Regions from separate parts of the Bacillus sp. C-3-6 genome, predicted to be linked through region 2. Evidence: predicted binding sites of a transcription regulator. Region 2 holds the regulator's gene; each other region holds the start of a gene.
The links. Region 2 encodes LexA, which represses DNA repair genes until DNA is damaged. Its sites were predicted from a motif close to CGAACATATGTTCG; they were not measured.
Positions count from the first base shown of each region.

Region 1 (7,932 bases), 480 kb from region 2:
CAGAAGAGCAAGAAGAAAAGTTGCTTACGTTTGCTAAATATATCGGTCTAGCTTTTCAAATTCGAGATGATATTTTAGATGTCGAAGGCACCGAAGAAGAGATTGGAAAACCGATTGGTAGTGATCTTTCTAATGAAAAGAGCACATATACGACGTTGTTTACTGTAGATAGAGCAAAGGATATTTTAGAAGAAACAATTGCAGAAGCAAAAGGTGCAATTAGCTCCTTGCAATTACAAGATGAATATTTACTATCTATTTGCGATTTGATTGCAAAACGTAATAACTAATATAACAGCGTTTTCATTTGTTGAGTCATTCATCATTTTATGATATAAATGTAGGAAAAGGTTTTTCTTTTCTTGTTATTGGCAAAAATATATGTAGATTACATTGCCGTTATCACTTCGTGTTAGCGGCTATTTTTTTCATCGCCTAAAGAAATATGGTTTATAATAGGATTAAGGCGCAATAGACTGGTTAATAGCGGGACAAGACGAAAAATAGAAAAGAGAATTTCTTGTTTTGTGTAAATGTTTTTTATAATATTTGACATGTTGACAGATTATGAAATGAAAGTGAGTGATCCATGTGGATCTAACGCAAATTCAAAACCCTAGTTTTTTGAAAGATATGTCTATCAGTGAACTAGAGGGATTGAGTGAGGATATTCGTAAGTTTTTAATTGAAGAGCTCTCTCAAACAGGTGGACATATTGCACCTAATTTAGGTGTAGTAGAACTCACAATTGCTCTGCACAAATTATTTGATAGCCCGCAAGATAAATTTTTATGGGATGTAGGACATCAATCCTATGTACATAAAATTTTAACTGGACGCGCGAAAGAGTTTGGTACATTAAGGCAATATCAAGGTCTATGTGGTTTCCCGAAACGTTGCGAGAGTGAGCATGATGTATGGGAAACTGGTCATAGCTCGACTTCGTTATCGGCTGCAATGGGAATGGCTCTGGCACGTGATTTAAAGAAAACGAAAGAATATGTTATACCAATTATTGGAGATGGTGCTTTAACAGGTGGAATGGCCTTAGAGGCATTGAACCATATTGGACATGAAAAAACAGACATGATTGTTATTTTGAATGATAATGAAATGTCAATTGCACCAAACGTTGGTGCGCTTCATAATGTACTCGGTCGTTTACGTACCGCAGGAAAATATCACTGGGTAAAAGATGAGTTAGAGTATATATTAAAGAAAATCCCAGCAGTTGGCGGGAAAGTGGCTGCGACAGCAGAGAAAATAAAAGATAGTCTTAAATATTTACTAGTATCTGGTGTCTTTTTCGAAGAGTTAGGCTTTACATATTTAGGTCCAGTCGATGGGCATGATTATGAAAAGTTATTCGAAACGTTGCAATATGCAAAGAAAACAAAAGGCCCAGTACTTGTTCACGTTATTACGAAAAAAGGAAAAGGTTATAAACCGGCTGAGAGTGACGTTATTGGAACTTGGCATGGAACAGGACCTTATAAAATTGAATCAGGTGACTTCGTTAAGCCAAAAGAAGTTGCACCAGCATGGAGTGCTGTCGTTAGTGAAACAGTACTTAAGCTAGCGAGAGCGGATGAGCGTATCGTAGCAATTACACCTGCAATGCCTGTTGGATCAAAACTTGAGAAATTCCAAAAAGAATTCCCAGATCGTATGATTGATGTAGGTATTGCAGAACAGCACGCTACAACAATGGCAGCAGGTATGGCAACGCAAGGAATGAAGCCATTCTTAGCAATTTATTCGACATTTTTACAAAGAGCATATGACCAAGTTGTTCATGATATATGCCGCCAAAATTTAAATGTTTTCATCGGAATAGATCGCTCGGGATTAGTAGGAGCAGATGGTGAAACGCATCAAGGCGTATTTGATATCTCATTCTTACGTCACTTGCCGAATATGGTGCTTATGATGCCGAAAGATGAAAATGAAGGGCAACATTTAGTTTATACGGCGATGCAATATGAAGATGGACCAATCGCATTGCGTTATGCTCGTGGTAATGGACTTGGCGTTCATATGGATGAAGAATTAAAGGCGATTCCAATCGGTACGTGGGAGACGTTAAAAGAGGGTACACAAGCAGCTATTTTAACGTTTGGTACGACAATACCAATGGCAATGGAAGCAGCTGAGCGTCTTGAAAAAGCTGGGGTTTCAGTGAAAGTAGTGAATGCTCGCTTTATTAAACCAATGGATGAAGCATATTTACATGATCTTCTAGGGAAGAATATACCGATTTTAACGATTGAAGAAGCTTGTTTAATCGGTGGTTTTGGAACAGGAGTAGTTGAATTTGCATCTGAAAATGGTTACCATAGTGCATTAGTTGAACGAATGGGTATTCCAGACCGCTTCATAGAGCACGGAAGTGTAACAAAATTATTAGAAGAAATTGGTTTAACGACAGATGCTGTTGTAGACCGTATTCATACAATGATTCCATCAAAACAAAAAAGGGCGTAACAAATGAGCGTAAAAAAAGAAAGAGTAGATGTACTATTAGTAGAGCGAGGACTTATAGAAACGCGTGAGAAAGCAAAGCGCGCCATTATGGCCGGACTCGTATATGCAAATGAGATGAGACTTGATAAGCCAGGAGAGAAAATCTCGCAAGATACTGAGATTACGGTGAAGGGACAAGTTATGCCGTATGTAAGTCGTGGTGGTTATAAACTTGAAAAGGCATTAGAGACATTTCATCTTGATTTACAAGATAAAGTTATGATAGATATTGGTTCATCAACTGGTGGCTTTACAGATTGCGCGCTTCAAAATGGAGCGAAATTATCTTATGCATTAGATGTAGGATACAATCAACTAGCGTGGAAATTACGTCAGGATGAGCGTGTTGTTGTAATGGAACGAACAAACTTCCGTTACGTGACACCAGCAGACTTAGAACGTGGTTTACCTCAATTTGCAAGTATTGATGTTTCATTTATATCATTAAAGCTTATACTGCCAGTTTTAAAAACAATGCTTATGCCTAACGGAGATGTAGCAGCGTTAATTAAACCGCAGTTTGAAGCTGGAAGAGAGCAAGTTGGGAAAAAAGGTATAGTTCGTGATAGAAAAGTACATGAAGCTGTTGTAGAAATGATTGTCGATTTTGCTTTAAAAGAGGGCTATGATGTGGAAGGTTTAACATTCTCACCAATTACGGGTGGGGATGGTAATATTGAATTTTTAATTCATCTGAAATGGCATGGTGAACGTGAGAATGGCGAAAATCATTCTCCGATTTCTATAGAGCAAGTTGTTACAGAAGCGCATGACGTTCTAAAACAAAAAGGGAAAGGGGAATAACATATGTTGTTCCTCTTTTTGCTGTAATTGTATAATGATTGTAAAAACAATTGTGTACAAGAAACGAATTATAAGTTAACATAAATAAGTGAAGTATACCAATGTTTAAACTATGGTAAGAGATAGTGTGAGGTGCAAATGTATGAATAAAGGTCAGCGCCATATTAAAATCAGGGAAATTATTGCAAACAAAGAAATTGAAACACAAGATGAATTAGTTGATATTTTACGTAATGAGGGATTTAATGTAACGCAAGCAACAGTATCGCGCGATATTAAAGAACTGCACTTAGTGAAGGTGCCATTACATGATGGGCGCTATAAATATAGCTTGCCAGCAGATCAACGATTTAACCCGTTACAAAAATTAAAACGAAATCTAGTGGATTCATTTGTAAAATTAGACACGGCAGGACATATGCTTGTGCTAAAAACATTGCCTGGTAACGCTCATTCACTTGGAGCACTTATTGATCATTTAGAGTGGGATGAGATCATCGGAACCATCTGTGGTGATGATACTTGCTTAATTATTTGCCGTACACCTGACGATACAGGTGTTGTCTCTGATCGTTTCTTAAATATGTTGTAACAAAAAATCTTGTTTGCTTTCCATCGTAAAGTGGGAAGTGAACAAGATATTTTTATTGGTCAAAAATATGATTTTTCAATTGTAATATAATATTTTGTTTGCATAAAGTTAGAAAATAGATGGATTGACCCGTAAAACAAATGTTTGGTACAATGAAGCGGGTTAGAAGAGTATATACATACAAATATATAGCATGATTATTTGAATGAAGAACTGAGAAAATCCTTTAGTAAGGGATTATTTTATAACGAGGTGAATGGGGCATTGTTATCGGAATTATCGATTAGAAACTTTGCTATTATTGAAGCATTAAATATTTCTTTTCAAAAAGGTTTAACGGTTTTAAGCGGTGAAACAGGGGCCGGAAAATCGATTATTATTGATGCGATTAGTTTACTTGTAGGTGGCCGTGGGTCAGCAGAATTTGTTCGATATGGAACAGAAAAGGCTGAGATTGAAGGGCTGTTTTATGTTGAAGATGATAAGCATCCATGTATTGAAAAGGCAGAAGAGTTAGATATAGAAATAGAAGATGGCATGATTATTTTAAAGCGTGATATTGCTGCGAACGGGAAGAGTGTATGTCGTGTAAATGGGAAGCTTGTTACACTTAGCATATTAAAAGAAATTGGGAAAACACTTGTTGATATTCATGGACAGCATGAAACGCAAGATTTAATGAATGAAGAACGACATCTGTTTATGCTTGATCACTTTGATGGGGATCGAATCGTTAAACAACTAGACATATATCAAAACGTATACGCTGACTATGAAAAATTAAAAAAACAATTGAAATCGTTAAGTGAAAATGAACAACAGATGGCACATCGCTTAGATTTAATTCAATTTCAGCATGAAGAAATTCGCAAAGCCGATTTAAAGATGGATGAAGAAAATGAATTAACTGAGGAACGATTGCAAATTTCTAATTTTGAAAAGATTTATAAAGCATTAGGTGATGCATATCGTTCATTGAGTGCTGACGGACAAGGATTAGATAATGTAAGAAGCGCAATGGGACAAATGGAAAGTATTACACATTTAGATGAAATGTATCAAGAGAATCATGATTCAATTGCAAATAGCTATTACTTATTAGAAGAGGTTGCATATCAACTGAGAGAAAAGCTCGATATGATGGAATATGATCCAAATCGTTTAGATGAAATCGAAACACGTTTGAATGAAATTCGTATGCTAAAGAGAAAATATGGAAATACTGTAGAAGAGATTTTAGCGTATGCAGATAAAATTGAACAAGAAATATTTACAATTGAAAATAAAGACGTTCATATTGAAACGACGAAGAAACAGTTGAAGGAATTAGAAAGTGTTATTCTGAAAGAAGCAACGTTGTTAAGTAATATGCGTCATGAGCTTGCAGAACACCTTACAAATGCAATTCATCAGGAATTAAAAGAATTATATATGGAAAAAACGAAATTTGAAGTGAGAATTATGAAGAGAGAAGGAAATGCAGAAGAACCCCTTGTGGAAGGTGCACCGGTAAGACTTACGGCAGATGGTTACGATCATGTGGAATTTTATATTTCGACGAACCCAGGAGAGCCGCTAAAACCACTTTCAAAGGTTGCTTCTGGCGGAGAGTTATCTCGTATCATTTTAGCTTTAAAAAGCATTTTTTCTAAGCATCAAGGGGTTGCATCTGTTATTTTTGATGAAGTGGATACGGGTGTAAGTGGCCGGGTCGCACAGGCTATTGCTGAAAAAATTTATCGAGTATCAGTAAACTCGCAAGTACTTTGTATTACGCACTTACCTCAAGTAGCTTCAATGGCAGATTCGCATTTATTTATTCGGAAACAAGTAGCGAATGATCGGACAATTACATCAGTTACTGTTTTAACTATGGAGGATAAAGTAACAGAAATAGCTCGAATGATTTCTGGTGTGGAAATCACAGATTTAACGACGGAGCATGCGAAAGAATTACTTACGCAAGCGCATCATTTTAAACAGACAGCAGAGGCTATCCAGTAATGGATAGCTTTTTTTCTCAAATGACGATTTCTTAATTCTTCCGGTTATAAATAAAGCATTGCAAGGAGAGATTAAAAAGTGAAGCCAAGAGGCTGAATGTGGGGTAGGAGCGAGGAGAGTGAACAAGTTGAAATTAGAAAAATTTCGAAAAATAATAGGTCTTTGTCTCCTTGTTTCTTTAGTTTTTATTGGATGTTTTAAACCGCTTCGAACGTTTATTTCATCACCGAAACAACTTGTTGTTTTTGAAGGACAACAATCAGAAATATCATCATTACCAGTTTTCAAAGCTTCATCCACAAATCGTCATGTATTTACAGTGAGTTCGAATGAACAAAAACAAGGACTTATGGTAAATTCTCATCAAAATGGTGAAGCTGATATGGTATTTCAGCTTGCGGGTTTTCCAGTGAAAAAAGTAAATGTGAAAGTGTTAAAAGATTTTAAAGTGATTCCAGGTGGACAATCAATTGGTGTGAAATTAAATACAAAAGGTGTACTTGTTGTAGGCCATCATTTAATTCAAACTGAAAAAGGTAAAATATCTCCTGGTGAAACAGCAGGTGTACAAATTGGAGATATGATTACTGAAATTAATGGTAAAACCATTGAAAGAATGAGTGATGTAGCACCGTTTATTCATAATAGTGGAGAAACAGGTGAACCGCTTAATCTTGTATTGCTAAGAGATGGAAAATATATTCGCACGAAGCTAACGCCGCAAAAAGACAATGGTGAAGCGTCTTATCGAATTGGCTTGTATATCCGTGATTCGGCAGCTGGAATTGGAACGATGACATTTGTTCATCCGGATTCTATGAAATACGGGGCGCTTGGTCATGTTATTTCTGATAATGATACAAAAAAGCCGATTCAAGTCGAAGATGGACAAATTATGCGCTCGACAGTTACATCAATTGAAAGAGGCAGTCATGGGAATCCAGGCGAGAAATTAGCAAGATTTTCACCAGATCGTGAAGTGATTGGCAATATTACAATTAATAGTCCATATGGTATTTTTGGAAAATTAAATACGAATATGAAAAACGGTATAATGGATAAAGCAATGCCTATCGCATTATCTCATCAAGTAAAAGAAGGACCGGCAAAAATATTAACAGTTATTGATCAAGATAAAGTAGAAGCGTTTGATATTGAAGTCGTTAGTACAGTGCAGCAAAAATTCCCAGCTACAAAGGGTATGGTAATAAAAGTAACAGATAAACGTCTATTAGCGAAAACGGGCGGTATCGTACAAGGAATGAGTGGAAGTCCAATTGTACAAAATGGAAAAGTAATTGGTGCTGTTACACATGTATTTGTAAATGATCCAACATCAGGATATGGTGTTCATATTGAATGGATGTTACATCAAGCTGGAATTAATATTTATGATCAAGAGAAAAAAGCGAGCTAATACATATTAGCTCGCTTTTTCTGTTGAAAAATTCGTTGAAATTTTGTAAAAGCTCCGCAAGAGGTGTTTTTTGTTGTAAAATAAAAGAAAAGGGTTGAACGTTTCGTTGTATTTCTATGATGGAATGTGTTGCGAAAGGGAATAAATGAACGATAAACATATTTTTTTGTGATTTTATCGGAAAGTAAGAAACTTTAAAAGGGAATTTTCACACAATTGTCGAACAATTCATGTAGCCTAGAAGGATACACATGTCGGAGAATCGATTCGGTAAGGGAGGAAAAGCTGTGGAGAAAATTAAAGTATGTCTTGTGGATGATAATAAAGAACTAGTATCAATGTTAGAGAGCTATGTAGCTGCTCAAGATGATATGGAAGTAATCGGTACTGCTTATAATGGTCAAGAGTGTTTAAACTTATTAACAGATAAGCAACCTGATGTACTCGTTTTAGACATTATTATGCCACACTTAGATGGTTTAGCTGTATTGGAAAAAATGCGACATATTGAAAGGTTAAAACAGCCTAGCGTAATTATGTTGACAGCATTCGGGCAAGAAGATGTGACGAAAAAAGCAGTTGACTTAGGTGC
Region 1 is NZ_CM137247.1:3,973,927-3,981,858, reverse strand. It holds gene ispA ((2E,6E)-farnesyl diphosphate synthase) at 1-290, shown strand, start outside; gene dxs (1-deoxy-D-xylulose-5-phosphate synthase) at 592-2,484, shown strand; gene ACW0JX_RS20320 (TlyA family RNA methyltransferase) at 2,488-3,327, shown strand; gene argR (arginine repressor ArgR) at 3,470-3,919, shown strand; gene recN (DNA repair protein RecN) at 4,184-5,923, shown strand; gene spoIVB (SpoIVB peptidase) at 6,042-7,340, shown strand; gene spo0A (sporulation transcription factor Spo0A) at 7,628-7,932, shown strand, end outside.
Region 1: the regulator LexA is predicted to act here: its motif matches at 4,053-4,066, upstream of recN (DNA repair protein RecN).

Region 2 (7,932 bases):
AGTATGCGGTGCACTAGGAGAACACTTACTTGAGCACTTCATCGAAGCGAAAGAGATTGAGTGGGATATCTTTAGAACACAAGTTCACCAATGGGAACGCGATCAATATATGTCTCTATACTAAGAGGCTTGAACCCTTGATACAACTCGTATCAAGGGTTTTTTAATTCCCTATTATTACAATTTTATATGGTTGCAAAATGAAAAACAGCCACATAAAAGCCAATAATTAATAACAAGTAGTGATATCATAGAAAAATATTATCAGATAAATGTAAGTTTTATATAATTTGTGAAATGAAAAAGCCTTGATACTACGGTATCAGGGCTTTTTTAGTGAAGTTATTGGATATGTTAACTACTAGATAATGGATTGTTTTTGGTTATTTTGAATCATGTTACTAAGAAAATCTTTTCAAAAGAATTGATCTTATCTTTTTTAATCACTTGTGCTATAACTTAATAATTCTTTACTGCCTTGTACAACGCGAGCGATGATTTTTATGTCCTCATCTGCAAGGCTATAAGTTTGTGGCTTGTGAATCAGATTATTACTCAATGATATTAACGTAATGATCTCAGTTATAACACAGTCTTATTCAGAATTTCGTTAGTTCATTTTCTAAATTTAGGGAATAAATATAGTTTAGTACCTTGCAATAAATAATACTAAGTGGTATATTATGGATAAAACAGGTACCGTGTATTGAACAGTACTAAGATAGGAAAGGAGGATAACACTTGAACGTTCAGTTTAAAAAAGGTGTGCTTGAACTTTGTGTATTAGCACTTGTAAAACGTAAAGATAGTTACGGTTATGAACTTGTTCAGCAAATTTCTAATAAATTTTTAATATCGGAAGGGTCAGTATATCCTTTGTTACGTCGTTTGACGAAAGAAGGGTATTTTCAAACGTATTTAAAGGAATCTACGGAAGGGCCACCTCGTAAATATTATCAATTAACAGAGCAAGGGGAGACGCAATTTCATTTGTTAGTAACAGAATGGCGTGATTTTGCGAAAGGGGTACAAGAAATTATTGAAGGGGTGGAATGGGATGAGTAAAGAAGGGTTTCTTAAAGAATTATCAAGTTATCTTAGAAAGTTACCAGAGGAAGAGAGGCAAGATATTTTATTGGATTATGAAGAGCACTTTCAGTTTGGACTAGAAGAGGGGAAAACTGAATCAGAAATAATTCAGGGCCTTGGTTCTCCGAAAGTAATCGCAAAAGAGTTACTTGCGATGTATCGCTTCGATGAAATGAAAAAAAATCCATCGACTTCAAATGTGACAAGAGCTGTTATGGCAGCGATTGGACTTAGTTTGTTTAATTTTATTATTGTGTTAGGCCCGTTAGTCGCAATTATTGCTTTTATATTTTCTTTTTGGATTGGTGGTATTGCTAGTGTAGTAACACCATTTTTCGTGATTGGAAAAGTATTTATGGGTACTTTTATATGGTTGGATCTTTTCGTTAGTATAACGTTTGTTGGAGTAGGTTTATTGTTATGTATTATCGCTTTTTATAGTACAAAGTGGTTTAAGAGATTGTGTGTACGATATGTAATATGGAACTTCAAAATGATAAAAGGAGAGTAAATGATGAAAAAACTATTTTTAATCGCTATCGCTTGTATCATTATTGGAGTAATAGGAATTTCCCAAACATATGAAAAAGCAGTACAAACTGCTGAAAAAGGCGATAAAGAAGATGTAATTAAAAACGAAACATTAAAAAATATAGAAGTTAAGTTAGATGCCGGAGATATTGTTATCCAAAAATCTCCTGATTCTTCTTTTTATGTAAAGCAATCAGGAGATGTACGTAAACAAGAGATTCGTATTGCAGAAGATGGTGACACATTAAAAATTATTGGGGAAAGAGAAAAAGGTGCTTCATTTGATTTTTCTTTTTATGATTTTAGGTTTCAAACGTCTAAATTGACTCTCCTTGTGCCCGAACGCTCTTATCAAGATGTAAAAGTAAATTCATCTGCTGGACAAATCGAAATGAGTGATGTGAAAAGTGATAGCGTAAGTGTTAGAACACTTGCTGGAGAAGTAGAGTTGAAACAAGTAACGGCTAAGAATGTGGAGGGATCGACAAAAGCTGGTGAGGTGAACTTTAAGAAGGTATTAGGGAAAGTGACCGCAAAAACAACAAGTGGGGAAATAAATATTCAAGATCATGATTCCAAGTATAATCTAGAAGCAAGTTCAACTGCGGGAGATATAGATATTACTTTATCGGAAAAACCACAAGATGCGGTAATTACTGGGCAAAGTGCTGCCGGAGATGTAACAATTTTTAATGAAGAAAATAATAACGTAACAATTGGAAATGGTAGTAAAAAGATTAGCGGTAAAACGGCTGCGGGAGATGTGACGATTGAAACTCGTTAATAAGAAATAGAATGTATGGAAATCTATCAAAATACAAAAAAAAGAAGATAATTACCGTATATTAATAAGGTAATTATCTTCTTTTTATTACTTTTAATGTAAATCACGATATACGCCAATTACTTTCCCGATAACTGACACTTGTTTTAAAATGATAGGTTCTAATGAAGAGTTTTCTGGTTGTAGACGGAAATGGTCTTTTTCTTTATAGAAACGTTTAACAGTTGCTTCGTTATCTTCTGTTAAAGCGACTACAATTTCACCATTATATGCAGACTGTTGTTGGCGAACAACAACTAAATCTCCATCGAAAATACCAGCTTCAATCATACTATCTCCAGAAATACGTAACATGAACACTTGGTCTGCTCCAGCAACAATACTAGCTGGAAGTGGGAAATGTTCCTCTACGCTTTCAACCGCTGTAATTGGTAAACCGGCAGTAACTTTTCCGACAATTGGAACTTGAATAACAGATTGTGTTTCCGTATCCATTCGGTCTTCACCTAAAATTTCAATGGCACGTGGTTTTGTTGGATCGCGTCGAATGTATCCTTTTTCTTCTAATCGTGATAAATGTCCGTGCACTGTAGAACTAGAAGCGAGGCCGACTGCTTGACCAATTTCACGTACGGAAGGTGGATATCCTTTTTCTTGTACTTTTAGCTTAATAAAGTCGAGAATGTCTTGCTGGCGTTTCGTTAACTTTTCCATGTTTTCTAACACCTCGTTTTCTTTCATTTTTCTTATTAATAAGTATAACATGTGAAAAAACATTCTACAAACATAAGTTCGAACAAATGGCGGATTTATGTTACACTATAGGGAAATAATAGTGAGAAAGAGGGGTTCAAAATGAATGCAATTATTTATGCACGTGTGAGTACAACGAAAGAAGCGCAAGAAACATCATTATTACGTCAAAAAGATGAATTATTGCATTTAGCTGAGCGCTATCAAATGAATGTTACTAAGGTGATTGAAGAGCAGGCTAGTGGATATACAATTGAACGTGACGGTATATTAGAGGTGTTGGATACAATTCGAGACGAACAAATTGATGTGTTACTTATACAAGATGAAACGCGCCTTGGTAGAGGAAATGCGAAGATCGCATTAATGCATTGTTTACATAAAGAAGGTATAAAAGTATATACGCATACACATAATGGTAAATTACAATTGTCGGATTCTGATTCGATGGTATTAGATATTATTGGTATTGTTGAAGAATATCAAAGAAAGATTCATAATTTGAAAATTAAACGAGGTATGCAACGTGCAGTAGAAAAAGGTTATCGTCCAGAAAATAATTTGAAAAATCGTCATTTAAGTGTAGGAAGAGAGAAAAAAGAAGTGCCAATTGAGGAAATTGTACGTTTGCGAAAAAGTGAACTCACGTTTGAAGAAATTGCAGCAACATTACGTGGATTTGGTCATAATGTTTCAAAGGCGACTGTACATCGTAGATATGTAGAGTATACGAAGCAATTGCTTGATAAAGAAGAGTAACTATTGTATGATAATAATCAGTTTTGATTAGAAGGGGGATTCGAGATGATTAATCACGAACTCGTTGAACGCATTAACTTCTTAGCGAAAAAAGCAAAAGCTGAAGGTTTAACTGAAGAAGAGCAACGTGAGCGTCAATCGCTACGTGAACAATATTTAAAAGGATTTCGTCAAAATATGTTAAACGAACTTAAAGGAATTAAAGTTGTTAACGAAGAAGGTACAGATGTTACACCGACGAAATTAAAAGCTTTAAAAAAGCAAGATAATGCAAAATTAAATTAAAAGATGGGCGAAGCCCATCTTTTTTTATTTGTAAAAAATCGTTATTTAATAACTTTCCAGTTGTTATTAACTGTTGCTTCTATCGTTTTATGTTCCAATATATAATTAGCGATAAGTTCAGACATATCTGTGGGTATATCTTTTACTACCGGTTTGTTTTGAAACATAAAGAAATTTCCCCCGCCACTTGCACGATAATTATTCATTACAACTTCATATTCTTCATTCATATTAAGAGGAGCACTGTTATGCTGTAAAGATTCTACTCTTTCACCAATTGGTTTTGAAATGTTTAATACATATGAAATCCCTTCCCACATATCATAATTATAATGTTGTGGTTTTGGTTCTATGTAGGTAGGACTTACGATGATGGATCCATCTGTTTTTAATGTGAAATAAGAAGCAGAGAGTTCAAGAGCGGCTTTTATATCAGCTCCAGTTATTCTAATTACTTTTAATGTGTTTGGATAAATATAATTAGAAACGATGTCACGCATTGTTACATGTTCCGGGAAACCTGGAGATGTATTATGGAACAAACTTGTACAAGAAATTGATACCTTAGCTATATCCATCTGTATTTTATTTATGAATTCGATAAAAGGATGATCGTGCAAACGAGTTTGCATAGCATCTGAAATTTGCATGTCCCCCTGAATGATTCCAATAGGTTGATCAAGCCACTTTTGTGTTTTCTCTTCGTAATCGGCTACCAATGAAAGTACATCTTGGTCCGCTTCAATTCCTTGTACAGATAATAATTCAGAAGAGCTCTCTTTTTTCACCCATTTATGTTTCGTTTTTTCGAATGTTACTTTTACTTTTCCGACTGAGTGTCCATTGCATCCGGGCTGTAAAATTGTTACACCGTTAGCTATTGTGTGAGAAATTTCTCTGTGTTGATGACCTGTTAGTAAAAGATCTATGCCTTCAATTTCATGGCACATTGCATATCCTTGGTTTTCACCTGTTAACACTTCAGTCGGTTCCCCAGTTTGTAAATCTCTTTCGAATCCACCGTGATAGGCTACGACTAATAAATCTGGTTTCTCATGTTCGTGAATATAAGAAACCCATTTTTTTGTAGTCTTTAATGCATCTTCAAATAGTAAATCTTTAATGTGATGGGCCTGTTCCCAATTTGGGATGTAATGTGTTGTTACCCCTAAAATAGCAATTTTTATATTGGATTCAATCTGTTTGATTATATAAGGTTTTCCGAAATAGGGTTTTTTTATGTTTTTATCTAAAATATTTGCTGATAGGTACGGGAAGTTCGCAGTAGTCACAGCATCATTTAATATATTCATCCCGTAATTAAATTCATGATTGCCGATAATTGCAGCGTCATACTGTAAGTAATTCGCTAATAAGGACATTGGATTTTTTTTGTTTTTTTCGTATGTAACGTAATGATAAGTAAATGGCGTTCCTTGAATAAAGTCGCCATTATCAATTAAAAGAACGTTTGTATTTTGGGAACGTTCTTTTTTTATAAGAGTAGAAATTTTAGCTAAACCAAGTTCTGCTGGGGAGTTATCTTGGTAGTGAATAGGATAAACAGTGCCATGTATATCGCTTGTTAATAAGATGTTTAAAGTTACAGTTTGATTTTGTTCCAATATGACTCACCTTTTCTATTGTTATCTTCCAATTAATCATATCAAATATGTGAAGTGAATTTTGATGTGAATGTATAGAATGTGTAAAGATTCTGTAAATAACCAATTGTGTATCAAAATATGTGATATATTTCTTCATGTTTACGGAAGGTTATTTTATAACAAGAAAAATGGAGGCATTAATATGTTGAAAAAAGTTTTTGCAATGAGCACAACAGTTGTACTAGCGGCCGGATTATTAAGCGGCTGCGGGACGAAAGAGTCCAGTGCAAGTAAAAATGAAGATACGAAAAAAGGTTATGTACCAAAGACCTTAAATGTTCAATTTGTTCCTTCTCAAAATGCGGATACGTTAGAGGCAAAGGCAAAACCATTGGAAAAGCTATTAAGCGATAAATTAAATATTCCGGTAAAAGTTAGTATTTCAACTAACTACAATACAATTGTAGAAGCGATGGCATCTAAACAAGTAGATGTAGGATTTTTACCGCCAACAGCGTACGTATTAGCACATGAAAAGAAGGCTGCAAATGTAATTTTGCAAGCACAACGTTTTGGAGTAGAGGATGAAACAGGAGCTCCTACAAAAGATTTAGTAGATTATTATAAATCTGAGTTTGTTGTTAAAAAAGACTCTAATATAAATAGTGTAAAAGATTTAAAAGGTAAAAAAATTGGTTATCAAGATGTAACATCATCAGCAGGATATGTATGGCCTGCAGCTGTTCTATTAAAAGAGGGAATTGATCCGCTAAAGGATGTGAAACCTGTTACATTAAAAGGGCATGATCAGTCACTTATTGCTCTTTTAAATGGTGATGTAGATGCAGCTGTTGTATTCCAAGATGCTCGTAATATTGTAAAAAAGGATTATCCGAATATATTTGATCAAACGAAAATAGTGAAATTTACTGAGAAAATTCCGAACGATACAATTTCTGTACGCTCGGATTTAGATGCAGAGTGGAGCAAGAAATTACAAGATGCTTTCATTGAAATTGGAAAAAATGAGGAAGGCCGTAAAATCATTAAAGAAGTATATTCTCATGAAGGATATATTAAATCTGATGATAGTAAATTTGATATTGTTCGTGAATATGGAAAGACAGTGAAGACGCAATAATACATAGTGAAATGGCGGCTAGCTGGAAGGTGTGAGATTTCAGTTAGTTTGCCGTTTTTTAGTTATTGATAATACATTGAAAGTAGGTAAGATGTGTGATAGAGTTTCGAAATGTTTCCAAAATGTATCCGAATGGCACAAAGGGATTGAATAATATAAATTTAAAGATTCAAAAAGGTGAGTTTATTGTAATGGTCGGATTATCCGGAGCTGGAAAATCTACACTTCTCAGATCTGTAAATCGTCTTCATGAGATTACCGAAGGAGAAATCTTTATTGAAGGTGAGTCTATTACTTCTGCGAAAGGAAAAGGATTAAGGCGTATGCGCCGGGATATCGGTATGATCTTCCAAAGTTTTAACCTTGTAAAGCGATCAACAGTATTGAAAAATGTATTAGCTGGTCGTGTTGGATATCATTCCACATTACGTACAACGTTAGGTTTGTTTCCGAAAGAAGATGTGGAGCTCGCATTTCAAGCATTAAAAAGAGTGAATATTTTAGAAAAAGCATATGCACGTGCTGATGAATTATCAGGAGGACAACAGCAACGTGTATCGATAGCTAGAGCATTGGCACAAGAAGCAAAAATCATATTGGCAGATGAGCCTGTTGCATCGTTAGATCCACTTACGACAAAGCAAGTGCTAGATGATTTGAAAAAAATTAATGAAGATTTCGGAATCACGACAATTGTAAATTTACATTCTATTGATTTGGCTAGACAATATGCGACACGCATTATCGGATTACATGCAGGAGAAATTGTTTTTGACGGTTTAGTAGAAGAAGCGACGGATGAAAAATTTGCTGAAATTTATGGGGACGTTGCTCAGAAAAGCGAATTATTAGAGGTGGCAGTAAAATGAAAGACGTGACGATATATTCAAATGAAATACCGAAGCCACCGAGTAATTTGAAACATATGTTAACGTTTATTTTAGTTATTTTAATGCTGTGGAGTAGTAGTGTACAAGTAGATG
Region 2 is NZ_CM137247.1:3,497,170-3,505,101, reverse strand. It holds gene glnA (type I glutamate--ammonia ligase) at 1-124, shown strand, start outside; gene ACW0JX_RS17910 (PadR family transcriptional regulator) at 742-1,065, shown strand; gene ACW0JX_RS17905 (DUF1700 domain-containing protein) at 1,058-1,600, shown strand; gene ACW0JX_RS17900 (DUF4097 family beta strand repeat-containing protein) at 1,601-2,404, shown strand; gene lexA (transcriptional repressor LexA) at 2,498-3,118, opposite strand; gene ACW0JX_RS17890 (YneB family resolvase-like protein) at 3,260-3,916, shown strand; gene ACW0JX_RS17885 (DUF896 domain-containing protein) at 3,962-4,201, shown strand; gene ACW0JX_RS17880 (bifunctional metallophosphatase/5'-nucleotidase) at 4,243-5,826, opposite strand; gene ACW0JX_RS17875 (phosphate/phosphite/phosphonate ABC transporter substrate-binding protein) at 6,011-6,949, shown strand; gene phnC (phosphonate ABC transporter ATP-binding protein) at 7,045-7,818, shown strand; gene phnE (phosphonate ABC transporter, permease protein PhnE) at 7,815-7,932, shown strand, end outside.

Region 3 (7,932 bases), 1.4 Mb from region 2:
ATTTTTCCTAATAACGCTGCCCCTTTAAGCATAGAATGTAAAAAGTGAATTTTTAATACCTCGTATAAATAATATACCTTTTTTTCAAATGGTCAATATTTTCTTATTTATAAATCAAAGGTGAAATAAAAATAGCACAACGATATGTACTTCGTGTGAACTTCCTTATAATTACGTATAACAAACATTTAATATGTTGCATATAAGTATAATACCTCTTAAATTATAAGGATTTCAACATCACAACCTCAACATATACAAGAAATTATTAAAAATGAAAAGTGAGGAGTTGCGTAATGATGAAGCTATCTCCCGTGATTTCAAAAAATATAGTTGCTGTTGGCTATAATCCTTTTTCTATGATTTTGCGAATCCAATTAAAGAACGGTATGTACGATTTCTTTAATGTACCAGAAAGTATTTATATTGGCCTATTACATGCACAATCTAAAAGTTATTATCATAAAACTTATATTAAAAATTCTTTCCGCCACACAAAAATTTAAACTTAACACCCACTAAAAAAAGGAGGTTAATCCTCCTTTCTTTTAAAAACATTTCACAGATGAATTATCTTCGATTCCTCTTATTAATTTCATCATATGCTTGAATTTGTTTTTTCAAACGCCGATCAGCTTTTTTATCATGCACTACAAGAATTGCATGTATAACTCCTGGAACCCAAAATATTAATGTTAATATGAAATTTATTATTGCCTGAATTGGTTTTCCACAAAATAGTACAGCAACAGGTGGAAGAAAAATTGCTAATAAATACATCATCCCTTGAAAACTCCTTATTTTGTATTTTATATATCCCTTTTCAAAACATACGTAAAGAAACCTTATGATGTTGTTGTTACATAAATTTTCATTAAGTATATATAACATCTCTTACTTTATATATTCTATCTATAGGCAAAAAAACCTACTACTATTTTAATCTTAACGTACCTATAAAATTCATGTATCTCCTTCTATTTATATAAGTATTTCAACCTTTTCATTGTTTTCTAGCCTATTTTCTTCCTCTATTGCAGTTACTCCAATTGCAGAAATTAACGTTCCTATCGCTTGTATCCAAATACCAATGAGTGCAATTATTCTCTCATCCTTCTTATCAAAAATACTATCTTCATTTTCTCTCTCATCTTTCAATACATTTGAAACACCTTGATACGCTTGTAATCCAGCACCTAAACTTTGCATGGAGTTACCTAATATAATTATTTTCTGTAGCACATTTATATCCATCAAAGCTGCTTCTACTCCGAAAAAAGCACCGATCGATTGTAAACTGTTCCCTGTAATAATAAGATAATCATTTTCTTTCGATTGTTCATTTATATTAAAATATGTTCCTATTACATTTGATATATTCCCTAATGCTAATAGCTCAATTCCTATTTGATCAAGTAATTTACTTTGATTCTCTAAGCCTATATTTTGATTTTCTCTTTTTTCTTCCCCATCATCATAATTGCTCGCAATGATTTGTAATATATACCCGAGGGCTTGTAATGAGCTTCCTACAATAACAAGATCCGATTCAACTTTCTCTTCTCCAATAAATCCTCTTGTCGTTCCAATTGCAGCTGTAAGGTTCCCTCCTACTTGAAACCATGCCCCTGTAACTTTTAAACCGCTTGGATTCATTTTTATCACCTATTTAAATATTTTCTAAACCCTTCAAAATAAAGTGAAACTTTAATCAATGGGGTGTTCTTCATCCCCCGCCTAAATTCTTTACTTTCGCTGAATTTTGAGGTGGGGGTCTTACTGATTGGCAAATAGCGGAATAAATAAATTCCACCCTTAATCTTTTATTTTATTTTTCAAATGTAATTTTGTGAATGATATAATGTGCTACTAATATAAAAAGCACCTTAAAGGTGCTTTTTATATGCATGCTGGGCATGTCAATGAATCTCCATTTTCATCTATTGTTATATTCAATATATATTGAGTTGCTTTATGTGACCAAGTTTCAGGTGTAGGTGATTCATTTATATATTGTGGCGCACATGACTTCAGCATTGGAGTACTAATACTCCCTCCAGGATCTAAAGCAACTACAGCCATGCCATGAGGTAATTCCAGTGCCATAGATTTAGTGATACCTTCAATTGCAAATTTCGAGGCACAATATGGCGCAAGCTCAGCTTCACCTTCTCTCCCCCAACTAGAACTCATATTAATGATAATTCCTTCTTTCCTAGCTACCATTGCGGGAACAAACGCTCTTATTACATTCACTACACCATTCACGTTTACATTCATTACATTTTCGAATTCTTGAGCCGTAATTTTCCAAAGTTGTGCATTTTGATTTACAATCGATGCATTATTTATTATCATATCGGGAGCCGTATGTCTATTAAGTATATAATTTGCCCAGTTGTTAACTTGCTGAGAATCTGAAACATCAATTACTTGAAAATCATGTATTTTACTGTACTGTTTTTTTAGTTCCTCAATTTTATCTTTTGAACGTCCACAACCATATATGTTCCACCCTAATTCATGAAATCGATCAACCATCGCACGTCCTAACCCTTGTGTCACACCTGTAATAATTACAGATTTACCAATTTCTTTTCTCTGCATTTCTCTCATCCTCCTTCCCTATATTTTACTCTCTTCATTTTTATTCAGCCATTTACTATAGTATCAACTCAACTCATACTTTAGTAATGGTTTTGATATTGCATACATAAATAAAAAAGTAACCATCATGGTTACTTTTTGCTATATATCTAAAAATTCATTGTTTATTTCATTATCGTTTTTACATTTCAACTTCTCTTTTCCACATTTCTCACACTGGTAAATATAAACTACACATAATGTACCTTTTTTTAAATCCTCATTATCCTGCATCTTAATAAAAATATATTTATGTTTACAATGCAATTCACCCAAATAATTTTCAAACCACTTTTTCAACACAACACATTCCACCTTTATGATAGAACCTTTATTTAGCTGCCTTATTACATACTTTTATTTAAATATTCAATCTCATATTGCAATTTTTTAAATTGCTCAAAATGCATGGTAATAGATTGGCTACTACCATAATCAACATTTTGTTTCACTAATATAACACCCGTATCATGAAAAAGCGCTTCAAGTTCTTTCCTAATAGACACTTTCGCAATATGAGCTGTTTTAATTGCAGATAAAATTGCAATTTCATTAAACTTTAATTTTATTTCATTTGGACAAAATGCGTCTTCAACTAATATAACTTCATTACTATAAATTAGTGCAACAAGATTACTTGATTTGGCATCTGTTAAATCAACTTTTTTCATAATATCTTTCATTACATTTTGCCTCCTTTATTTTCGTATATATCAATTATACAAATTTTTTTAAAAAATTACTCAACTTTATTATATTAATTTTAACACACTTTTATTGAAATCCATGCTCCAAACGTTTTACTATTCCACAATTTTTATTATATGAACCATCTGGACTATAACTCCATATAGTAATGTTAACAACTTATTATAAAGCAGGTGAAAATTATGCCATCAGTTGTAGGGAATTTAGTTGTACAAAATAGTAATGGTTCATTTAACTTAGGTGATTTCTACAACGTTTCTCCAAAAGAAAATACGAAAGCTTATAATGGTTCTGGCGCATCAAACGTTGGTTTTGTTGTTAATACTTTTAGCGGTGTTAGCGCGACCAATACATTTGATTCTGATCTTGCAGATCAAAACCAAGTGGGTACAGCCTAATCTTATGTTCAACTTTTTGTATAGAAAATTTTAATTTGTCTATACTATAATCAGGCTGTTTGACAGCTCTTGTTGATTTTGGAGTACCCTATCTTTTTCTCCCTTTCCCTGGGGCTCAGCAGCTAGCACGAAGCTAGCTGCTTTTTCTTGTATTATTTGTCTCATAAATCAGAAATAAAAGAAGCTGCCATTTAATATTCAGCTTCTTTTACGTTATTTCAATAATATCCATAGCGTTAAATACGTAAGTTTTATAAAAGGCGTCTGTACAAATTACAATTTGTTTTACCGGATTGATATGTACAACAGTCATGTAGCTTGTTAGTATGTAACCATCTTCAAAATATGTTACCAATATTTCTTTCTCAGACAGTAATGACGTTAATAATTTATCAGAAATTCTCTCTTTTGCTTCGTTTGTTAAAAGCGGTTTTTGTACTTTTAATTTCTCTCCAATAATCTTTCTCATATTTAAAAGTTGTTCGGATATTACTGTAAACGGAACCCACTCTCTTTCTTCTTTTTGTATCTTTACATCGTTCATTTTTTATCTCCTTGATCATTTATACATTTATTTAGCCATACTATCCCTTAGTTATTTTTAATACGCACTAAACTCGGATTTACTTCTAAACTATAATTAGGTTAGCTCTCAAAAGAACATTCGTTCTTATTATACACGAACTTACGTTCTTTTGAGAAGAGCCATACTTATTATTTTTTAACAAAAAACATAATTTTATTTATCTCCATACTTTTTCCTTTATCAAATAAGCTTCTCATTTCTTATGTAAAATGCATATAACAACTAAAAGGCGACTTCACACAAAGTGAAATCGCCTTTTCTTAAAAAATATTTCAATGTTTATTTTTCTATCCTAACTAATGTTCTTTCTGGAATACATAATTCATCTATATTAAAATGATTTATTTTTAATTTCAATTCCCCTACTCGTTCCTTATCTTCATCACCAACCCAACAACTGAATAATTCGATATAGTCTCCATCTTCCAAATAACCTTCCATAATCTTGCATAAAGTTAAAAGTTTTTCTTTCGCTTCTTTTTTTTCCTTTACGTTTTGCCACTCGACAAGTTCAATTCCCCAACTAGTTGAAACCTCATATATGTAATTTGTTTGGAATTGATACTCTTGTACCATTTCAAGCATACTTTCATCTGCAAAACATGATCCAAAAACAATTACATCATTAGAATCGGGCTCCGTTAACGGAATTTCTACATTACAGCCTATGTAACTTGCTAAACTCATTTTATACTCCTCCAATATTCGTATAAAAAATACTTCATAGTATATTTATTTACTCAAATATAAAATCCCTGCCTAAACAAAAAAGTTTTAAATTTTTTCGTTTATTAACCATCTATAACTGAACACATATACTATGATGAACGAACTCACAAAGCATAAGAAAAGAGAGCATTTACAACACTCTCTTTTCTTACATACTCTATGAAACTTTACAAAACTGAATCAGTGATTTTTATTATTATATTTCATTACATATACTTAGGTTGTACTATTATATGTAACTCTCTCTCTGTTTCCGCTTTTTTCGGATGACGAAAATAATTAAGTTCGTACTTTAACACTTTATACTCAACAATTCCGATTTTAATCCCTTTTGTTTCTTTTAATATAGCTAATAAATCACTTACATTTTCATCATATGACTCAAAAATTTTCGCGCCGCCCTCTCCTTGAAAGATTACTTTCATATATTCTCCCCACCTTAATTTATTGATGTGATAAATGAAGCGTTTAATACGATTCATTATTTATCCTAAAATTTTCACACCAAAAAGAACATCCTTTCCATTCGAATGCTCAGCTTTTTACTAATTATCCATATTAAATATTTATTCAAAAACATTATATGTATTATTTTTTAAATTATGTTCGATATCCATTATTAAAGAATAAATATATGTAACAAACTTGCATAATGAAAACCGTATAATATCCACTTTCGTTGAAATAGTTATAGCACCTTTAATTATAATCCATTATTTCCCATTGTAATTCTTAATATTTAAATGTAATATTGTATTGTCTTACTATCTATTTATAACTCACACACTAATTAGAAAAGGGAACTCTATATGAGTTCCCTTTTCTAATTATGATTACAATCATTATTTCTTTTCTAGAAATTTAAATGTATCTTTAAATTCTTTATTATTCACTTTAATATCAGCATCTTTCAATAAATCATTGACTACTTGTTGTTTCCATTTACCTGTCGTATCTTGTAGTCTTTGTTGTTCTAAATCTTTACGAATTTTTTCCTTTACTTCATCAAATGGCTTCAATTCTTTTTTATCCGTCACTTTAATAATATGGTAACCGTAAGTTGTTTTAACTGGATCACTTACTTGGCCTGCATCTAATTTATACGCAGCTTCCTCAAATTCTTTCACTGTTTGTCCAGGAGCAAAACCAGATATTTCCCCGCCCTGTTCCTTTGAACCAGTATCTTCTGAATACTGTTTTGCTAAGGCAGCAAAATCTTCACCATTATTTACTTTCTCCTTTACTTCTTTAGCTGTCTTTTCATCTTTCACTAAAATGTGACTTACTTTCATTTCTGGTTTATAGTTATCTTTCACATCTTTTTCTGTGACTGTTGCTTTAATCGCTTTCTCAAATGCAATTTCTGGCTTCATTTTTTCTTTTAATTCATCTTCATTTTTCAATCCAAGTTGTTCTAAAGTTGATTTAAAGTTCTCACCCATTTTATCTTTTGCTTCTTCTACTTTCTTTTTTGCTTCCTCATCCGAAACTTTATATTTATCTAACAATGCCTTACTTAACATCATTTGATATAAAGTACTTTCTCCATATTGTTGTCTTAATTCTTTACTTAATTCTTTCTCTGTAACATTTCCTACTTTTGATGTTACTACGTTGTCTGAAGAAGCACATGCAGCTAATGCTAGCATCACGCATGAAATAATTGTTCCAATAAATATTTTTTTCTTTTTCAATTCAAATACCTCACTTTTATCATTATGCAAATTAACTATACACAGGCATTGTGAAAACAGTGTGTTTTCTGCATGTAATTCATTTCATATGAGTTGACTATGTATCATGCATTTCCATTTTTAAACATAAAGAGTCTTCTTACTATTATGTATAGTAAGAAGACTCTTTACATACACCTCAAAAACAATACGGCTGCTATAGTTACTTAATACCTACATGTTCTTCAGGTATCCAACTATTCTGCCCGATATCTACCGCATTTCCCACTCTACCCCACACTCGAAAAGATGTCGATCCATCTATATTTCCTTTATAATTCATACATTCAGGCTCTTCATAATAATTTACTCTGTAGCCGACAGGATATTTCGAAGTTGCATAAAACCATTTCACCTTAAAATGTTTTAAATATGCCCACTGCTTATCGTTCCCTAAACAAATCATATCTTGCTCACCGCCTCCCCAATAGCCTGTTAAGATTAAATATGGAATTTTCTGAGTGAGTGCACCTGTAAATTGAGGATTCATGGGGTTCTCATATAAATTTATTCCGTATCCATCAGGATATTTCGAAACTGCAATACCAATGCCATTCGGTTGCTGTTTATACACTATGTTAGATTGATTTGCTTTGTTCGAATCTATAAACCAAGAAAGTGACTTATTTCCTACTAATCGATTCAGATCACATTTCCCAATCCCAGGAACATTCCCTGAATCCGTATATTGCCAAATATCACATGGATATGCTGGCTTATTCCCTCCATAACGAGGGATCCATACGAAATCAGCTTCAATATTACGTGCTCCAAATGATAAATACATGTGATGCCCTACATATAATCCTACTTTTTCCGCACCTAAACGGCGTAATTCATCAATAAATGCCTGTGTCCCGCCTTGCATATCTGCCATCGTTTGAACTTCTACGTCCGCCACCCAAAACTTAGCTGATTTATCACCACGATTCCAAAAATCTTGTGCCTCTTTCTTTGCATCAGCAATAGATATAAAACGGCAAAAAGCATAATTACCGAATGGGATACTATACTTTTTCATTTCACTAACATAATTTTGATACATAAAATCCACCGTATTAGAGCCATCTTGAACTCTAGCAATCACTAAATCTAGCTGAGATGCTGCAATATCCCAATTGATAGTTCCATT
Region 3 is NZ_CM137247.1:2,131,641-2,139,572, reverse strand. It holds gene ACW0JX_RS11090 (KTSC domain-containing protein) at 297-506, shown strand; gene ACW0JX_RS11085 (YqaE/Pmp3 family membrane protein) at 571-783, opposite strand; gene ACW0JX_RS11080 (DUF6944 family repetitive protein) at 982-1,656, opposite strand; gene ACW0JX_RS11075 (SDR family oxidoreductase) at 1,900-2,607, opposite strand; gene ACW0JX_RS11070 (hypothetical protein) at 2,749-2,949, opposite strand; gene ACW0JX_RS11065 (hypothetical protein) at 2,994-3,329, opposite strand; gene gerPF (spore germination protein GerPF) at 3,537-3,752, shown strand; gene ACW0JX_RS11055 (YolD-like family protein) at 3,961-4,296, opposite strand; gene ACW0JX_RS11050 (hypothetical protein) at 4,618-5,025, opposite strand; gene ACW0JX_RS11045 (hypothetical protein) at 5,274-5,492, opposite strand; gene ACW0JX_RS11040 (peptidylprolyl isomerase PrsA) at 5,910-6,761, opposite strand; gene ACW0JX_RS11035 (glycoside hydrolase family 25 protein) at 6,964-7,932, opposite strand, start outside.
Region 3: the regulator LexA is predicted to act here: its motif matches at 4,433-4,446, upstream of ACW0JX_RS11055 (YolD-like family protein).

Region 4 (7,932 bases), 550 kb from region 2:
GTATAACAGATGGGAACGGCGTAACAAATGGTGATATCGTCCGATTAGCAAATGAGACTGATCCAGAAGTCGATGTTATTTTTGGTGGGCATAGCCACACTTATGTAAATGGAACTGTTAATAATAAACTTGTCGTACAAGCAAATTCATATGGTATGGCTTTTGCTGATGTTGATGTAAAGATTGATCGTAAGACACAAGATATTGTTGAGAAAAAAGCAGAAATTGTTACAACTTACCATGAAGGCATGGAGCCTGATAAAAAAATAAAGAAGAAGATGGAGAAATATCAAGCAAAAATCGCACCTCTTGTTAATGAAGTTGTAGGTAAGTCTATTGCTCCACTAGATCGCAAACTCAATACGGCTGGTGAATCTACTCTGGGAAATTTGGTTGCTGATGCCCAGCGTGCAACAATGCAATCCCAAATTGCACTTATGAATCCTGGTGGTATTCGTAATGACTTAGATGCTGGTGATATTACATGGGGAGAGATATATGGTATTCAACCATTCGGAAATCAATTAATAAAAGTAAATTTAACAGGTCAAGACATTCGTGATATTTTAAATCAACAATGGCAAAAAGATATAACAAGAATGCTTCAAATTTCAGGGATCCAATACACTTGGGATGCGAACAAGCCTAATGGAGAAAAAGTAACAAGTATTCGCTTAACAAATGGAGAAGAAATTACTCCATCTAAAACTTACAGCGTCGTTGCTAACGCATTTCTAGCTTCAGGTGGAGATGGATTTGTATCCTTTAAAAACGGTAAAGATGCTGAAACAGGACCAACTGATTTTGAAGCATTAGTAGATTATATAAAAAAATCAAAAGAACCAATTCAGTCTATTATTGATGGAAGAATTCAAAAAATAAATTAGTCTTTTATTAATCTCAAAAACAACTAGATTATCTGTGCGCTATACTTTTTAGTGTACAGGTAATCTATTTTTTTGATTTGAAATAAAGTCTTACTGTGGCCAATTAATAGCAATGGTGAATTCGGCCCATACGGAACATTAAAATCGGATGATCCAAACAGTTATAACTACATTTTTGGACAGGTGAAAAAAGATCAATTTTTTATTGATTTACGTAAGGCGAACGGCGTGACAAAAACGTGGTTAAACGAACAACATCCAATTTTCGCTGGAATAACTACCGAAGGGCCTGATATACCAAAAACTATTGATATATCATTAGGTAAAGCGTTTGATATACTCGTTCAAATTCAAAAAGTGAGTCCATCTCAACTACATTAATAAATTTAGAATAATGTGCCTTAATGACAACTTGAGAAGTGTTTCATATAATACTATGAAATTTGTTTTATATAGTAAGAAGAATAATCGTATTAGAAAAAATCAGCAATTTAACCTGTTAAGAGTAAAATGAATCTTCAATATGTAAAGCGCAAAAAACACTGAAGCGAAAAGCATCGGTGTTTTTTGCGCTTTCGGGCACAGATGCTACTTCAACCCTAGTGTACAAGTGATTTTGAATGTAAGGAATTTGTAAGGAATAGGTAAGAAAAAAGAGATTTTCATTGTGTAGGATAAAAATATAAGGAGGCGTGAAGGGGGGAACAATTACGGCCTACATATAAAATAAACAATCAGTAACAAGAGTGTTTTGTGAAAATAATGAGTACAATGATTGCAAATGCATTGTTGCCTTTTCATCATTTGGAGAATGGATAGCTGTGTGGTTCGTATATGACACTTCTATCAACTATCTATACAATTTTAATAGAAGAGAGGAATTCTTTATGAAAACACGCAGTAAAATTACATGTGCAAGTCTAGCACTTTTAATAGGTGGAAGTTCCCTGTTATACATAACACCAACATCAGTTGTAAAAGCAGAACCTACGCAAAATGTATCTAGTTCGTTACAAACAAGTACGCAAAGCGATCGTACTTCCGTTAAGAAAGCAATACGAGATGAACTGCAACTTGGATACCCGGGAATACTCGCTCAAATTTCTAAGGGTGGTAAAACTTGGAGTTATACCGCTGGGATAGCGGATCTGAGAACTAAGAAACCAATGAAAGCAGATTTTCGCTTTCGCATTGGCAGTGTGACGAAAACGTTCATTGCAACAGTTCTACTTCAATTATCTGGAGAGAACCGTTTGAATCTAGACGACTCCATTGAAAAATGGTTACCTGGCGTTATTCAAGGAAACGGATATGATGGTAACCAGATTACTATCCGTCAAATATTGAATCATACAAGTGGTATTGCTGATTATATAAATTCAAAAGACTTCGATATTATGGATACAAAAAAATCGTATACGGCTGAAGAATTCGTCAAAATGGGGATTTCTCTTCCCCCAGATTTTGCACCAGGAAAGGGTTGGTCTTATTCAAACACAGGTTACGTATTACTGGGGATTCTTATTGAAAAAGTAACTGGCAACAGTTATGCGGAAGAGGTTGAAAACCGAATTATTGAACCGCTTGATTTGTCAAATACATTTCTACCTGGTAATTCAAGTGTGATTCCAGGCACCAAGCATGCCCGTGGCTATTTGCAACTAGACGGAGCGAGTGAGCTAAAAGACGTTACTTATATTAACCCAGGTAGCTCGGATGGAGATATGATTTCTACTGCTGACGATTTAAACAAATTCTTCTCTTACTTACTAGGTGGTAAATTACTGAAGGAACAGCAGTTAAAACAAATGCTTACTACAGTTCCTACAAATAGAGAGGGAACCGGATATGGTCTTGGAATCCTTGAAATTAAGCTTCCGAATGGTGTCTCGGTATGGGGACACAGAGGTGGCGTTCTAGGGTTTTCCACTTTTGCTGGTGGAACACTTGGAGGCAAACATACATTGGCCGTCAATTCGAACAGTTTTAAGATTAATAATCCAGAGTCTTTTAAAAACGTTTTAATTGCTGAATTTAGCAAGTAGGCAAAAAGGAAAACTGGATACATTTATCATTTGTAATTTTAATCGGAATAGATTACCGATTAAAATTAGTATAGAGGGAATTAAGTATCTAGAAACAATCAATCCGATAATGAGAGATGGCTAAGTAAAAGGATTGGTTTATATATTGTATTCTCTCCAGCCGATTAAAGAAGTAACAGATATAATGAGTGATTATTATGTATATATTATTGTAGTCGTGTTTGTATCGTCACTGATTATAAATTTGTATAAGGTGCGAAGTCTAATTTAAGACTTCGCACCTTTGCTGTTTAACAGCTTTTATTACTAAGCTATTAATAATAGCAAAAAGGAGAATGTAACTAGTTATGCAGATGAATCTTGGCACAGGTGCTATAGGAGATTTTGCTGAAAATAAATTTAGAAGAATATATGAATTAGAGACATGAAAGCTGAAATGAATTTTAGTATTTTTTATGTTCATCAGTTACTTGAAATTCTAGCTGTTTTGTATACAGAGTTTTTCCAACCGTGATTGATAGCGCGTAAATATCATTCTTAATTATATGTAGTATGCATTGAGTGAGATTTTTTAGAACTAAATACAGTGTCATCTCCTAATGGTGAAAACAGTATTTGAATATTGTAGGGCTCTTAAGTGTTTTTAGATTTTTAAAGCCCGGTCATTTTAACCAAAATTTTCATAGAAATACCTTTTAAAAGAACGTAAGTTCGTATATAATAAGAACAAACGTTCTTCCGTTAGGAGTGATAACCTTGTATGATTATTCTCTTTTACCGAATCGTATTATTCTTTGTGTAGACCTTCGTAGCTTTTATGCAAGCGTATCATGTATTAAAAAAGGACTTGATCCAAGATATACAAAATTGGCTGTCGTAGGGGATGTGAATCAGAGCGGATCAATTGTATTAGCAGCAACACCGCCATTAAAAGCGTTAGGAATAAAGAAGATGACTCGTTTTTACGAAATACCGAAGCGACCAGATATTATTATTGTGAATCCAATTATGCATACGTATATGAAGTGTTCAACTTTCATAACGGGTTTGGCTTTGCAATATGTCGCACCGGAAGATTTTCATCAATATAGTATCGATGAATTTTTTATGGATATGACTGCAAGTATTCATTTGTTTGCCAGTAATCCGCGCGAATTCGCATTAAAGTTTAAGCGAGAAATATATGAACGTACAAGGATTGAAAGTACGATTGGTATTGGGCCGAATTTATTATTAAGTAAAGTAGCGATGGATGTGGAAGCGAAAAAGAATAGGGATGGAATAGCGCAGTGGACGTATGACGATATACCCGAGAAGTTATGGAGTATTAGACCGCTCAGTAAATTTTGGGGTATATCGTATAAAACAGAAATGAAATTGAATCGAAAAGGTATACATACCATTGGAGAATTAGCTCAGTATCCTTTGAAATATTTAAAGCAATCATTCGGTGTAATAGGAGAAGAATTACATCTACATAGTAACGGAATTGATTTTAGTAGAATAGCAGAAAAATATGTTCCAGCGACAACATCTATAGCGAAAAGCCAAATATTATTGCGTGATTATTCGGTAGAAGAGTTCATAGTTATTTTATTAGAGCATATAGAAGAAGTTTGTTATAGATTGAGACGAGAAAAGAAATGCGCGCAAACAATTCATTTTTCAGTTGGATATAGCAAGGAATACGGTAGGGGAATAAAAAAGGCACATACGTTAAATAGAGCAACAAACTTAACGATGGATATTTATAATGTTTGTACATATTTTTTATATGAGCGCCATACAGGAGAGCCGATTCGATCAGTAAGTGTTTCATTAACAAACCTTATTAATGAAGGGGAAGAGCAAATTTCGCTTTTCGATAACATTATACAAAGAGAAAAAGAAATACGATTAACGAAAGTTATGGACGAAATTCGAACACGATTTGGTAAGAACAGTATTTTACGTGGGATTTCTTACACAAGCGTCGCAACAGCAAGATATAGAAACACATTATTAGGAGGGCACAAATCGTGAAGAATGCTAATATGCCAAAAGGAAGAGGTATGGTAAAGTGGCAGCCGTTTGCCAGTATGCCGGAGCAGTTCGCAGTTATTAAAGAAATGATAAAGGAGCAAACGAAAGCCTCGCGTCCAATTGTAACACAAGATGCAAAAGAAATGATTGAAAATAAGCTATTAACTTCATTTTTAGGTGAGGAAGAGGTTTTACTTACATATTATAAAGATGGTTATTTATATAAAAATTACATAACAGTAGTGGATATTAATCCATTAATGGAGACGATTACTTGTACCGATGCTTTTCATAATCAAAGAATGTTAAAGTTTGGCGATGTAATTGAGGTTGATTAGAATACTTTTCTATGCAGTAGGTTTATTTTTAGCAGTCTACTGCATAGAAAAATAAAAGGTTCAGTCACATAACAATTTTCAAGGTTTTAAAATAACTTTAATACAATCATCTTCACGATTATTAAAAATCTGATAACCATAGCTCGCTTCTTCAAGGGGAATTTTGTGTGTAATAATCTCTTTTGGATCAAATTCTTTATTTGTTATTTTTTCAAATAGTTCCGGCATAAAATGAATGACAGGTGCTTGTCCCATTTTAAGATTAATATTTCTAACCCAAAATGCCCCGAGTGGAAAGGCGTTATAATTGCCACCATAAACGCCGGTCATTTGAACCGTTCCATATTTTCTTACGGCTTTCGTAGCGATTTGAATAGGACCGAGAGTTCCACCTTGTAATTTTAATTTTTGTTCCAGAAATTCTAGAGGCGATTTTTTTCCATCCATCCCCACACAATCAATAACTACATCAGCACCGCCATGTGTAATTTCCTTTAAATGTTCTCCCATATCGGGGAATTTTGTAAACTCAAATACCTCAACATTGTTAATCTTTTTTGCATAATTCATCCGATAATCTAAGTAATCCACTGCAATTACACGTTTAGCACCTTGCATCCAAGCGAATTTTTGTGTCATTAATCCAACAGGTCCACAACCAAGGACGATAACAGTATCACCTGGCTTAACGCCTGCGTTTATTACACTCCAATAGGCTGTTGGTAAAACATCTGATAAAAATAGTAGGGATTCATCTTCAAGTTCGCATGATTCCGGTATAACAAATGGAGTGAAATTACCAAATGGAACTTTTAAATATTCTGCTTGTCCTCCTGGATGATTACCAAATTTCTCTGTATAACCAAAGTATCCACCAGAATCGTAATGAGGGTTTGAGTTATCACATTGACTTTCCATTTCATGTTGGCAATAGAAACAATGTCCACAAGAAACGTTGAAGGGGATGACAACACGATCGCCTTTTTTCACTCTAGTGACATCTGGCCCGACTTCTTCAACGATTCCCATTGGTTCATGGCCGATAATGTATCCTTGAGGTAAGGGCATGTTGCCTTGATATAAATGTAAATCAGAACCACAAATAGCGGTTGAAGTAATTCTTACAATAATATCATCTTTTTTTTCTAATTTTGCATCATCCACTTGTTTAACCTGTACTTGGTTTGGTCCTTGATAGGTTACAGCTTTCATCTCATATCTCCTTTTGAATTATGTCTCAAAACATAATTTTATTTAATCTCTTGGTGAAATAGAAATCTTTCTTTTATTTACTGAAGGGAATTAGAAAGTATACATAGTGTTGTTATGAAAGTATGTTATATCAGTTATTCTTTCTTATATGTTTTGCCCTACTTTAAGAAAAAAATCAATTTTTATCCATAATACAATTACCATAAAAAGGATAATTGTTTTTTCATAATTTGTAGCATATTAACAACATCGGAGGTGAAACAATATGGCAAACAATAATAGTGGAAGTCGTAATGAATTATTAGTTCGAGGCGCTGAACAAGCTCTTGATCAAATGAAATATGAAATTGCACAAGAGTTTGGTGTACAACTTGGTGCAGATACAACAGCTCGTTCAAACGGATCTGTTGGTGGTGAAATTACAAAACGTTTAGTAGCAATGGCAGAACAACAACTTGGTGGTAGAGCTAACCGCTAAGTAAATTGGCATAAAATATAGCAAATATGTAAATCAATTTCTTTTGTGTATTCATAAAAATAAAAGCCCTTATATTAAACAGATCCTCACTCAAAGATTATTGATAATCTTCTTTCATAATCTTTGAGTCTTTTATTTGTAAACTACTTTCCTAAACAATAAACACGCAGTGTTGGAAAGGTGTTTTCCATGTATAGTAGAAAATCTTTTGCAGGAAAAAGCATACTTAAAAATTTGATTTCAATATTGAAATCAATATTTATTATGATATTTTCGAAAGGTAGGAATTTAAAAATGGGTATATTAAGTGGAAATCCTCACAATGAACCTTTACATTACGGAGAAGTGTTTGATACTTGATGAGTTCAATTATTCCCCCAACATGATCAAAATGGCCGTGAGTTAAAATAATTGCTTTTGGGCGACTAGTGGTACCAAATCGATCTTTAGCGATAGAGATAATTTCAGCTGCACATTTAGGTATTCCAGCATCAACTAAAACAAATTCATTGGTCTCAGGATTTCCAACAAAGCATATATTGACGATTTGAATCGTGTAACAAAATAAGTCTGGTAATACTTCGATGCCGTGACCACTTTCAATTGAAGTTGCTGGAATAAACTTGTAATCATTTCCATAATCCATTTCATTGTCCAATTTTTCTCCACCTTAATATATTTTAATACGACATTATAGTTCCCTAATCTTGAAAATTCATTTTGGCGAATTTATGGCTTAATAAAAGGTATATAAGGATATTAAAATGTGGGTTTATATAAAAAATACATAACAAAGGTCGATAGAAATCCATTATGTCTAATGATTGCTTTTCATAATCAAAGAATGTTTAAGTTTGGTGATGTAATTGAAGTGAATTAGAGAGGGAAATAGGAGTGATGATCTCTTCCTAACTTAATTATATCATGTAATTTACGTTCGAAATAGACTG
Region 4 is NZ_CM137247.1:2,945,653-2,953,584, reverse strand. It holds gene ACW0JX_RS15215 (bifunctional metallophosphatase/5'-nucleotidase) at 1-887, shown strand, start outside; partial or broken gene ACW0JX_RS15210 (erythromycin esterase family protein) at 993-1,268, shown strand; gene ACW0JX_RS15205 (serine hydrolase domain-containing protein) at 1,775-2,932, shown strand; gene ACW0JX_RS15200 (Y-family DNA polymerase) at 3,689-4,954, shown strand; gene ACW0JX_RS15195 (YolD-like family protein) at 4,951-5,292, shown strand; gene ACW0JX_RS15190 (zinc-dependent alcohol dehydrogenase) at 5,371-6,504, opposite strand; gene sasP (small acid-soluble spore protein, SasP family) at 6,770-6,982, shown strand; partial or broken gene ACW0JX_RS15180 (MBL fold metallo-hydrolase) at 7,335-7,640, opposite strand.
Region 4: the regulator LexA is predicted to act here: its motif matches at 3,633-3,646, upstream of ACW0JX_RS15200 (Y-family DNA polymerase).